DNA from 3 places in the Rhizobium sp. WYCCWR 11146 genome. Region 2 is predicted to be linked to each of the others. Evidence: riboswitches for the same ligand, from Rfam matches in the RefSeq annotation. Region 2 holds a riboswitch; each other region holds the start of a gene.

Region 1 (3,271 bases), on a different contig from region 2:
CCGGATGGGCCGACGATCGAAACGAACTCGCCGCTTTCGACAGCGAGTGAAATATCGCCCAGCACCTTCATGCCGTCGAATGACTTCGAGATGTTGTGCAGTTCAACCATTGCATCGCTCATCGGCGCAGCTCCCCGGATTGTTGCCAGGGCATGACGAGGCGCTGGATCAATAGCGTCGCTCCGAAGAGGCAGAGTGTCAGCACGGCGCTGACGACGACGGCGGCGAGCACGAGATCGGGGCGGAAGTTGTTCTTGGCGTTGAGGATATAGATCCCGAGGCCGCGGGCGGCACCGGCATATTCGGCAAAGATCGCGCCGACGACGGCATAGGTGATCGAGATCCGCAGGCCGGCGAAGAAATAGGGCAGCGAGGAGGGAAGCCGTGCCAGGCGGAAAATACGCCAGCGGCTCGCCTTCATCGAATTCAGCAATTCGGCGATGTCGCGATCGGTCGATTCATAGCCCTGCAGCAAGGCGACGAGCAGCGGGAAGAAGGTGACGAGCGCCACCAGCAGGATCTTCGGCAACAGGCCGAAGCCGAACCAGAGGACGACGAGGGGGGCGATCGCCACCAGCGGCAGGGTCTGGCTGGCGATGAAGATCGGCAGCAATGCCCGGCGCATGAAAGGCACGAAATCCATGAGGATCGAGGCGGCGAAGGCGAAGGCAAGCGACAGGGCGAAACCACCGAGTGTCGCGCCGAGCGTCGGCCAGGTGTTTGATATCAGTGACTCGCGGTTCAGCCAGCCCTGGATGACGATGCGCGAAGGCGCCGGCAGGATGGACGGTTTGATGCCGGATAGATCGACATAGAGTTCCCATGCCGCCAAGAAGGCGCAGCCGGCGAGCAAGGCGGGTATGCCCCGGTAGAGAGCGGAGCGGAGCGCGGCAAGGCGCGAATCCGATGGTTTTGACGGTGTCATCAGCGTTCGATTTCAAGCTTTCGTCGGGCACTGCATAATTCCTTAAATCGGAATCGATTTAAGGATAAAATTATGCAGCAATCTAAAGTGTTACAGCGTCCTTTGCGCGTCTGAAAAGACGCGCGGCGCTGTATTGGCCGACACCGTGATGTCGAGGGTCACATGCCCTTCGGGTTCGCCGAAGCGAAAGAAGGCCTCACGAATGGTGGCGAAGACCGCGCCGGCATCGCCAGAGAGCCTGGTGCAGAAATTCTTGGCACGGTCGAAGGTGCCGGAGCGCTTCAGGAAGTCGATGCAGCCATAGATCTCGTCCATATGGGTACCGGTGCCCATGACGTAGAGCGAGAATTGCGCGGCGGTCGGCTGTCCGGTCTCGGCAGTGGTTTCAACGGCGGCAAGTGCGGCTGTTATACGCTCGGCAAGCGGCTCCGCCTGGCCGAGGGAGGGGTTGATGCCGCAGATGGCGTCGTCGGGTTCGCCGGGGCAGCCGCGTGAAACGGCAGCGGACAGCACGCAATGCTCGCCGGTCTTTGCGGCGGCGATGAAAAGATCGTGCATGGCGGCGAAGAGAATGTCAGGCGGGCCGACCAGCAGTGTGGAGATGTCATCGGTCTCGATGCGCAGCCGGTCGCGATAGGGATCTAGCGCCTTGACGGCATCGAGAATGATGCCGACGAAATTGTCGGACATCGGATAGAGTGACACTTGTGCGCCTGAGAACATCTGAACCTCGCTCCGCTGGCATTACCCAGATCAGCTTTGAAGGGTCCAGAGGCTTGCGCCTCACATCTCAGCCCCGGCAATACGGAGCTCCCCTGTTATTTGCGCGGAAACTATCACCGGGGGTTTCTCCCCGCAACCGCAAAATTGCGAACCCGTCCGTGCGGTCGGAATGAGCCTGATGTGACGGGAAACACCCGGACGGAGGTCCTGTCCGGGTGTTCCCAATGGTTCCGTACCTGCCGGGAACGGAACCGGAGCTTCCTGCCTCAGGCGGCTAGCGCATAACCCCGAAAATCGGAATCGGTTTTCGGAAAGGATTATGCGTAGATTCAAAGTGATAGAGCGTCTTTAGCGCGTCTGAAAAGACGCGCGGCGCTCTATGTCGGCATAGGGACGATTGCTGCGGGCGGTAACAAGCGCCCGTGTCCACCATTCCAGCCCTCGCCATCATCTGGTGTTTGCATGCGTCGCTCCTTGTTGCGATTGAACTTTACGATTGCGGGAGCAAGGGTTATAAAACCTCAACTATTCTTGAGGTCAAGAGGTGATGGATACAATTCCGGCAGCGCCGCTCGGCAAGCTCCTGACGGTTGGCGAAGTGGCGGAGCGCAGCGGCCTGGCCGTCTCGGCGCTGCATTTTTACGAGACCAAGGGGCTGATCTCGAGCATCCGCTCCCGCGGCAATCAGCGGCGCTATGGGCGCGATGTGCTTCGCCGGCTCGGGATCATCAAGGTGGCGCAGCGTGTCGGCATTCCGCTTTCGGAAATCCAGGCGGCGTTCGAGTCCTTGCCGCAAGGACGCACGCCGACCGTCGCCGACTGGCAGACGCTGTCGGCGCTGTGGAAGGATGATCTCGACGCGCGAATCAGGCGGCTTAGCCTGCTGCGCGACCGGCTGACCGGCTGCATCGGCTGCGGCTGCCTGTCGATCGAAAGCTGTCCGTTGCGCAACCCCTGCGACCGGCTCGGCAAGGAAGGGCCGGGCGCGCGGCTTCTGGAGACCGAAAACTAACCCCTGTTTTCACCGGGAAAGATCGATACGCGCCTTTCTTTCAGTCGGCGCGCTCATATGTTAATGGCGAATGACACAACCGGCGGCACTGTCCGCGAGGAGGACGGCTTCGTGTTCCATCCCAGACTGTTCGAAAATCGCAATGTCGTGGTGACCGGCGCCGGCCGCGGCATCGGCCTTGAAGTGGCCCGGCAGTTCCTGGACTGCGGCGCGAAGGTGATCGTCCATACCGGGCGCAAGCCGGGACGCGACCTGCCGGATTTCCTGCTGACGGCTGAATCCGAAAGACGGGCGCTGCTGCTTAATGCCGATTTCTCTGCAGTCGGTGGCGCCGCGCAATTTGCCGAGGATACTCTCGCCTTCTTCGATAAGGTCGATGTGCTGGTCAACAATGCCGGCACCATGCTCGGTCGTTTTCCCGCCGCCACACTCACCGATGCAGAATATGAGGCGGTCGTGCGGCTCAACCAGACATCGGTGGTGGCGCTGACGCGGGCGCTGCTGCCAGCATTGAAGGCGGCTGGTGGTGCTGCCATCGTCAACACGGTTTCGATTTCGGCGCTGACCGGCGGCAGCCCCGGTTCCTCGATCTATTCGGCCTCGAAAGCCTT
Region 2 (3,271 bases):
GCGGTGAGGCCGCGCATCAGCACGGCGCCATCAGCACTCTCCTGCTCGCACCAGGGCGCCAACATTCCGCCCGCGAGCCACGATGCAGCGCCGAGGAAACTGCCATATGGATCGAGCACGGTGACCTCGGCATCTCGAGCGCGCAGTTCATGCGCCACCGTCAGGCCGGCAACGCCGGCGCCTTTGACAAGCACACGCATCTCATTCGCCCAATTGCTGTTGGGTTTCTATCGGCATATAGATGCCGCCGCCCTCACGATAACGCGCTGCCATCGCATCCAGACCCTCCTTCTGTGCTTCGGCGCGGATATCGTGCGAGATGCGCATGGAGCAGAATTTTGGGCCGCACATGGAGCAGAAATGCGCCACCTTATGGGCTTCCTTCGGCAACGTCTCGTCGTGGAAGCTGCGGGCGGTTTCGGGGTCTAGCGAGAGGTTGAACTGATCCTCCCAGCGGAATTCGAAACGGGCACGCGAGAGCGCGTCATCGCGCAGCTGTGCTGCCGGATGCCCCTTGGCGAGATCAGCCGCGTGGGCCGCGATCTTGTAGGTGATAACGCCGGTCTTGACGTCAGTGCGATCGGGAAGGCCGAGATGCTCCTTCGGCGTGACGTAGCAGAGCATCGCGGTGCCGAACCAGCCCATCATGGCTGCGCCTATTCCAGAGGTGATGTGATCGTACCCCGGTGCGATATCCGTCGTCAGCGGCCCGAGCGTGTAGAAGGGTGCCTCGCCGCAGACCTCGAGCTGCTTGTCCATGTTCTCCTTGATCTTGTGCATCGGCACATGGCCGGGGCCCTCGATCATCACCTGGCAGTCTTTCGCCCAGGCGATCTTGGTCAGCTCTCCCAGTGTTTCCAGTTCGGCGAATTGCGCTGCATCGTTGGCATCGGCGATGGAGCCGGGACGCAGGCCGTCGCCGAGCGAGAAGGAGACGTCATAGGCGCGGCAGATGTCGCAGATCTCCTCGAAATGTTCGTATAGGAAGCTTTCGCGATGATGATGGAGACACCACTTCGCCATGATCGAACCGCCGCGCGAGACGATGCCGGTGACGCGGTTGACGGTGAGCGGGATGTAGTGAAGCCGCACGCCGGCGTGGATGGTGAAATAGTCGACGCCCTGTTCGGCCTGTTCGATCAGCGTGTCACGATAGACCTCCCAGGACAGGTCTTTGGCAATGCCCTCGACCTTCTCCAGCGCCTGATAGAGCGGCACGGTACCGATCGGCACCGGCGAATTGCGGATGATCCATTCGCGGATATTGTGGATATTGCGGCCGGTGGAAAGATCCATGACCGTGTCGGCGCCCCAGCGGGCCGCCCAGACCATTTTCTCGACCTCTTCCGTCATGGACGAGGTGACAGCAGAATTGCCAATATTGGCGTTGATCTTCACCAGGAAATTCCGGCCTATGATCATCGGCTCGGATTCCGGATGATTGATGTTGGCGGGGATGATCGCCCGACCCGCCGCCACTTCCTGCCGGACGAATTCCGCCGTCACATGGTCCGGAATATGGGCGCCGAAGCTTTCGCCGTCGCGGACCATGGCATCCGCCTGCGCCTTGCGACCAAGGTTTTCGCGGATGGCTATGAATTCCATCTCGGGCGTGATGATGCCTGATCGCGCATAGGCGAGCTGGGTGACCGCCTTGCCATCCCTGGCTCGTAGCGGCTGACGTTTAGTGGGAAATTCGGGCGTCAGCCTTTCGCCGCTGGCAAAGCCGTTGTCTTCGGGGCGGATATGGCGGCCCTGATAGGCTTCGACATCGCCGCGCGCGAGCACCCAGTCGCGGCGGAGCTGCGACAGGCCCTGCTCGATGCGGATATCAGCACCCTCGATCGTATAGGGACCGGAGGAATCATAGACGACAACAGGCGGCTCGCCCGATGTCGGATGAACGCTGATCTCGCGCATCGGCACACGGATGTCGGCGTGTATGTCTCCCGGGATGTAAATCTTCCGCGACGCCGGCAGCGGGCCTTTGGTGACTGTGGGGGTGATGGTCTTCGCGGCAATTTTCATGGTTTGAGGCTCCAAGTTTTCGATTGGAGACCCAGTCCTCAGCCGGAATGATGAAAAGACGCCGGCACGGATTCCGCGCGTGAATCCACTGCTTCGAGCGCTTGCACCGTCCCTACGCCAGTATGAACTGGATCAGGTTCAACGGGTCACTGCGCCACAATCGGCAAAGCCGTATTGTCCAGCAGTATCTCAGCCCCTTGCCGGGACCCCCCTGGTGAATGCAAAAAGGGTAGAGGCTTGCCGAGGGGACTGTCAAGCGACAATCTGCGATGGCTCGGGGTTAGGTTACACACAGGATATCGTGCGTGTCGCCGCTGTTAAACGATGGACAAGGGCAATCGTCCGGCCGGCACGCTTCCGCAAGACAAGCGCCCTTGTCGCATGCACGAGATACCGAAGCACTATTGAGAAAGCAGACGCGGAACTGGAAAGTCTAGTACTTTTTCCGTGTAGCTTTCGACCAGGGCGCTAAACGGCGTGCCGTCTGGAAGTTTCAATACGGCTCGATGTTCGAGCAGGAACGCCGGCAGGCCGGGGGAACTTGTTTCATGCGCTGTTAAGCCGTCCATGTCCCAGCCTTCGGATAGAGGGGACCAGAGCAACTTGGCAGACAGGTTTGTGCGAGTGAAATTGAGAGCCTGAACGGCTCTGCCAAACGCGATATCGCTGGTATTCAACGCCTGATTCATCTCTGCAGTTAATTTTGCAGGTACATACCAGTTGTCGGCTTCGGACAAGACGCGTTCGCCGCAGACCAGTCGGACGCGGCGATAGGCGATCAACTCACCGGGTCCGACGCTCAGAAGATCACGGATGTGCTCATCGGCCGGTTTGCCTTGCCCGCCCACACGCTGAGCTACGATCTTTGAACCTTCCGGTGCGAGCTTATGCGCGGCGCACCAGCGGTCAAGGGTAAACGTGGCACTGGCGTTACTCAGGAGATTTGCATTCAAGGTCTGGAGGATCGCAAGCGCTTCCACTCGAGATGCCGGCGTGTTCAGCCACTGAGATTCTATAGAAGGCTCTTGCGCAACTGCGATCTGGGTGCCCAGCAAGATGGCGGCCGCTGCAAGTGCGGCGATGCGAATGCATTTCGCAGGACATAATGACATGGAGAATGAAATCCTTTCTGTAGTATAATTGGGCAAACCTTGCGGGTCAAATATCCTTGATTTTTGCCGACGGGCGACCGTTGTCCGCGTATATGATAGCGGCAGCAGGGTTTGAACTGCGGCTCGCGTGT
Region 3 (3,271 bases), on a different contig from region 2:
CGCGAGCAGGGCGGCACCACCCTTGGCGATCATGACAGGGTCGATGACGATCGGAATGTCGCGGTGGTCAGTCAGCGCGCCGGCAACAGCGTCGGCGATGCCGGCATTGGCGATCATGCCGATCTTGACGGCATCGACGCGCACATCGGCAAAGACGGCATTGATCTGGTCGGCGACGAATTGCGGCGGCACCAGGTGCACGCCGCTGACACCTTGCGTGTTCTGCGCCGTCAGAGCGGTCAGCACCGCCATGCCGTAGACGCCGCGGGCGGAAAAGGCCTTGAGATCGGCCTGGATGCCGGCGCCGCCGGAGGGATCGGAGCCGGCGATCGAGAGAACGTTGCGGATCATGCGCGGGCCTTTCGAATTTCTGCAGCGATGCGGTGTGTGGCCGCTTCGGGATCGGGCGTGCCGCAGATTGCGGAGACGACGGCAAGCCCCCGGGCGCCCGCGGCAAACACTTGGGCGACATGATCCGCCTTGAGCCCGCCGATCGCGACAGATGGCACCGGTGAGGCCTTTACCAGCCTTGCAAGGCCGTCAAAGCCGATCGGCTGCTTGTGATCGGTCTTGGTCGGCGTCGCAAATACCGGTCCGACGCCGGTATAGTCGACAAAGCCAGGATCGACGGCGTTAGCAAGCGGCTCGCTCTCGACCGATAGGCCGAGGATCATCTCGGGGCCGATCATCGCCCGCGCTTTGCGCGCATCCATGTCCTGCTGGCCGATATGCAGGCCGTCGGCGCCGATGGCGACTGCCGCCTCGACGTCGTCGTTGACGATGAGGAGGGCGCCGGTCCCATCCAGCGCCTGTTTCAAGGCGCGGCCGGTCTCGATCATCCTGATGGTGCCGGCATGTTTGTCGCGCAACTGTACAATGGTCGCGCCGCCGGCAACGGCAAGGCGCGCGGTTTCGACCATGCCGATCCCGGCGCAGAGATCGGGGTCGAGGACGAGATAGAGCGAAAGATCGAAAGCCTTCATGCGGCTGATATCCTTGCCCTGGCGTCAAGCGTTTCGGCGTCGAGCGCGGACAGCGCATCGAGGAAGCGCCAGGAGAAGGACCCAGGCCCGGCCGCCCCAAGGGCGGCCTCCTCGCCGGCGATGGCGAAGGTTGAAAGTGCCGCGACCGTCGCGCCGAAGATATCCTCGGGTGCCGTCGCGGCAAAGGCGCCGACGAGGCAGGTGAGCGAGCAGCCGAGCGCGGTGACTTGAGGCATCAGAGCGGATCCGCCTTCGATGCGCACGGCCCGCTCGCCGTCGGTGACGAAATCCACGGCGCCGGTAACGGCAACCACCGCCCGCTGACGCTCAGCGAGCCATCGCGCCGAACCTTCCGCCTGCTCGACCGGATCGCGGCTGTCGACCCCCTGACCGCGGCTCTCCCCGCCGGCAAGCGCGATGATTTCGGAAGCGTTGCCGCGGATGATCGTGGGCTTGAGGGCCAGCAGTTCGGCGACCGCGTTGCGGCGGAAAGCCGTCGCATAGTGGGCGACCGGATCGAGCACCCAGGGCTTGCCGGCTGATGTCGCCGCCTTCGCAGCCGCCTGCATGCCGTCGATCCATTGCGTCGACAGCGTGCCGATATTAACGGTCACAGCACTGGCGATCGCGGCGAATTCGCCGGCTTCTTCCGCGGCATGCACCATGGCGGGCGAGGCACCAGCGGCGAGCAGAACATTTGCGGCGATATTCATGGCGACGTAATTGGTGATGCACTGAACGAGCGGCGGCTTCTCGCGCATCGCCTTCAGCATCGCTCCTGGTGTGGTTTTGGTCTGCATGTGGCCCCTTTCAGGCGGGGGCGGGCACGGGGCGGTTCGTGCGGGCGATGCCGCGACCCCGAGCGACTCCCTCCGCCGGCATTATCCGGTTCAGGTTCGAAGGGTGCTTCTCAGCCCGTCTGTCGACGAACGCCCCTGTCTCTCATCGCGCTCTTTTTCGCAGAGAACGGGACTGATGTCATCCTGAAAATGACAATTCCACGACTGACAGCGCCGCGCGTTTTTTTACGAAAGGCGATCAGCTGACGATCTTTGCCAACAGCCGTCCGACATCCTCGTTGTCGACATTGTTATGGGCATCCGACGCCGCCGTCTTGATGATGTACGTGTCCGCCAGGAAGGTGTTGACCTTGCCGGCCTGCGGCGCGAACACGGCATCCGTATCGTCCTCGACAGCCTGTCCCGCCTTCAGGTGTTGCGGACCGTTCGCCCCCATCGCCCCGAACTCGTCGTTGGCATCGCCGATGCTCTTGGCGATATCGCGCGACAGGCGCGACGCCAGCGCATAGGCGAGCGTGCAGGCGAGATCGTTGTGGGTGTGGGTGATGCAGATCGGGCCGGTCGGTTTGCCCACGACGTCGGGGAAGGCGCCGGCAAGGCCCGGCTTGATCTCTTTAGCGAAGCCATTGTGCGAGAAGGCGCCCTGCAGCAAAGTGAGCGAGAAGAATTCCAGCTTCGGGATCGGTGCGAGCCCGTTTGCCGCCGCCGCGACCAGCCGGGCGCCAAAACTGTGGCCGACGAGATGCAGGCGGATCGGCTGTTGCAGCACGAGCTTCGATAGCACGCTTTTCGTCAAAGCCTCGCCGACGATGCCGGCGCGTTTCTTCATTTCGTAATAGGTCAGCTGGTTCAAAAACCGCGCCACCGCCGCTCTCGGCCCGGAGATCAGGCCCGAGACGACGTCGCCGAGCCCTTGAGCCTTGCCGACGGAGCTTTCGAGGTTAAATGTCGGCGCCGCGATGAGAGCTTCCATCAGCATTTTGGCGCTGGTGGCATCGTCCGTGGCGAGCGCAATCGGCGCTGAATCCGCCTTGAGTTCGGAATCCGTTCCCGGAGAACCGAGTGCTTCGTTGCCGTTCTTGACGAGGAAAAACGATGTCGTTTCATCGAGCGTCTTCGCTGCAGCCCGCGCCGTTTGGGCCGTTGCGGCGCCATCCTGCCCGAAGAGATCCTTGAAATCCTTCAGCACGTTTTTGAAGGCTTCATCGTCAAGATCCTCAGGGTCCGCCGCCGTCCCGTCTGCCGCCAGCGTTCCGCCGCCGCCTGGCGTCACCAGTGTCTGTTCGTCGAAATCGGTGCGATAGGCCTTGGCGGGCCAGACGACGCCGGCGACGACGGTGTGGCTCGCCTTGTCGGGCGCAAGCTTCTTGCGGGCGTTCGCCCACAGCGTTCCGTAGAGCTTGCGGGCATCGTCCTTGGTATTCTTCCAGCCATGCGACATGACCACCAGATCGGTCGTTCCGGGCTGGTTGAGCAACGCCGCGAGAC

The links. Region 2 has a riboswitch for thiamine pyrophosphate ahead of thiC (phosphomethylpyrimidine synthase ThiC). Riboswitches for the same ligand answer to the same signal wherever they lie in the genome.
Region 1: another riboswitch for thiamine pyrophosphate. It lies ahead of HX899_RS15265 (YkoF family thiamine/hydroxymethylpyrimidine-binding protein); the one in region 2 lies ahead of thiC (phosphomethylpyrimidine synthase ThiC).
Region 3: another riboswitch for thiamine pyrophosphate. It lies ahead of thiM (hydroxyethylthiazole kinase); the one in region 2 lies ahead of thiC (phosphomethylpyrimidine synthase ThiC).

The regions. Positions count from the first base shown of each region.
Region 1 covers NZ_JACCEY010000019.1:432,063-435,333, forward strand. Annotated here, with positions in the region: gene HX899_RS15255 (ABC transporter ATP-binding protein) at 1-122, opposite strand, end outside; gene HX899_RS15260 (ABC transporter permease) at 119-925, opposite strand; gene HX899_RS15265 (YkoF family thiamine/hydroxymethylpyrimidine-binding protein) at 1,016-1,648, opposite strand; TPP riboswitch at 1,639-1,752, opposite strand; partial or broken gene HX899_RS35580 (FMN reductase) at 1,997-2,086, opposite strand; gene soxR (redox-sensitive transcriptional activator SoxR) at 2,196-2,660, shown strand; gene HX899_RS15275 (SDR family NAD(P)-dependent oxidoreductase) at 2,772-3,271, shown strand, end outside.
Region 2 covers NZ_JACCEY010000017.1:32,265-35,535, reverse strand. Annotated here, with positions in the region: gene thiO (glycine oxidase ThiO) at 1-200, opposite strand, end outside; gene thiC (phosphomethylpyrimidine synthase ThiC) at 202-2,028, opposite strand; TPP riboswitch at 2,120-2,251, opposite strand; gene HX899_RS12615 (hypothetical protein) at 2,430-3,140, opposite strand.
Region 3 covers NZ_JACCEY010000023.1:233,265-236,535, forward strand. Annotated here, with positions in the region: gene thiD (bifunctional hydroxymethylpyrimidine kinase/phosphomethylpyrimidine kinase) at 1-351, opposite strand, end outside; gene thiE (thiamine phosphate synthase) at 348-983, opposite strand; gene thiM (hydroxyethylthiazole kinase) at 980-1,783, opposite strand; TPP riboswitch at 1,834-1,930, opposite strand; gene HX899_RS18690 (hypothetical protein) at 2,022-3,271, opposite strand, start outside.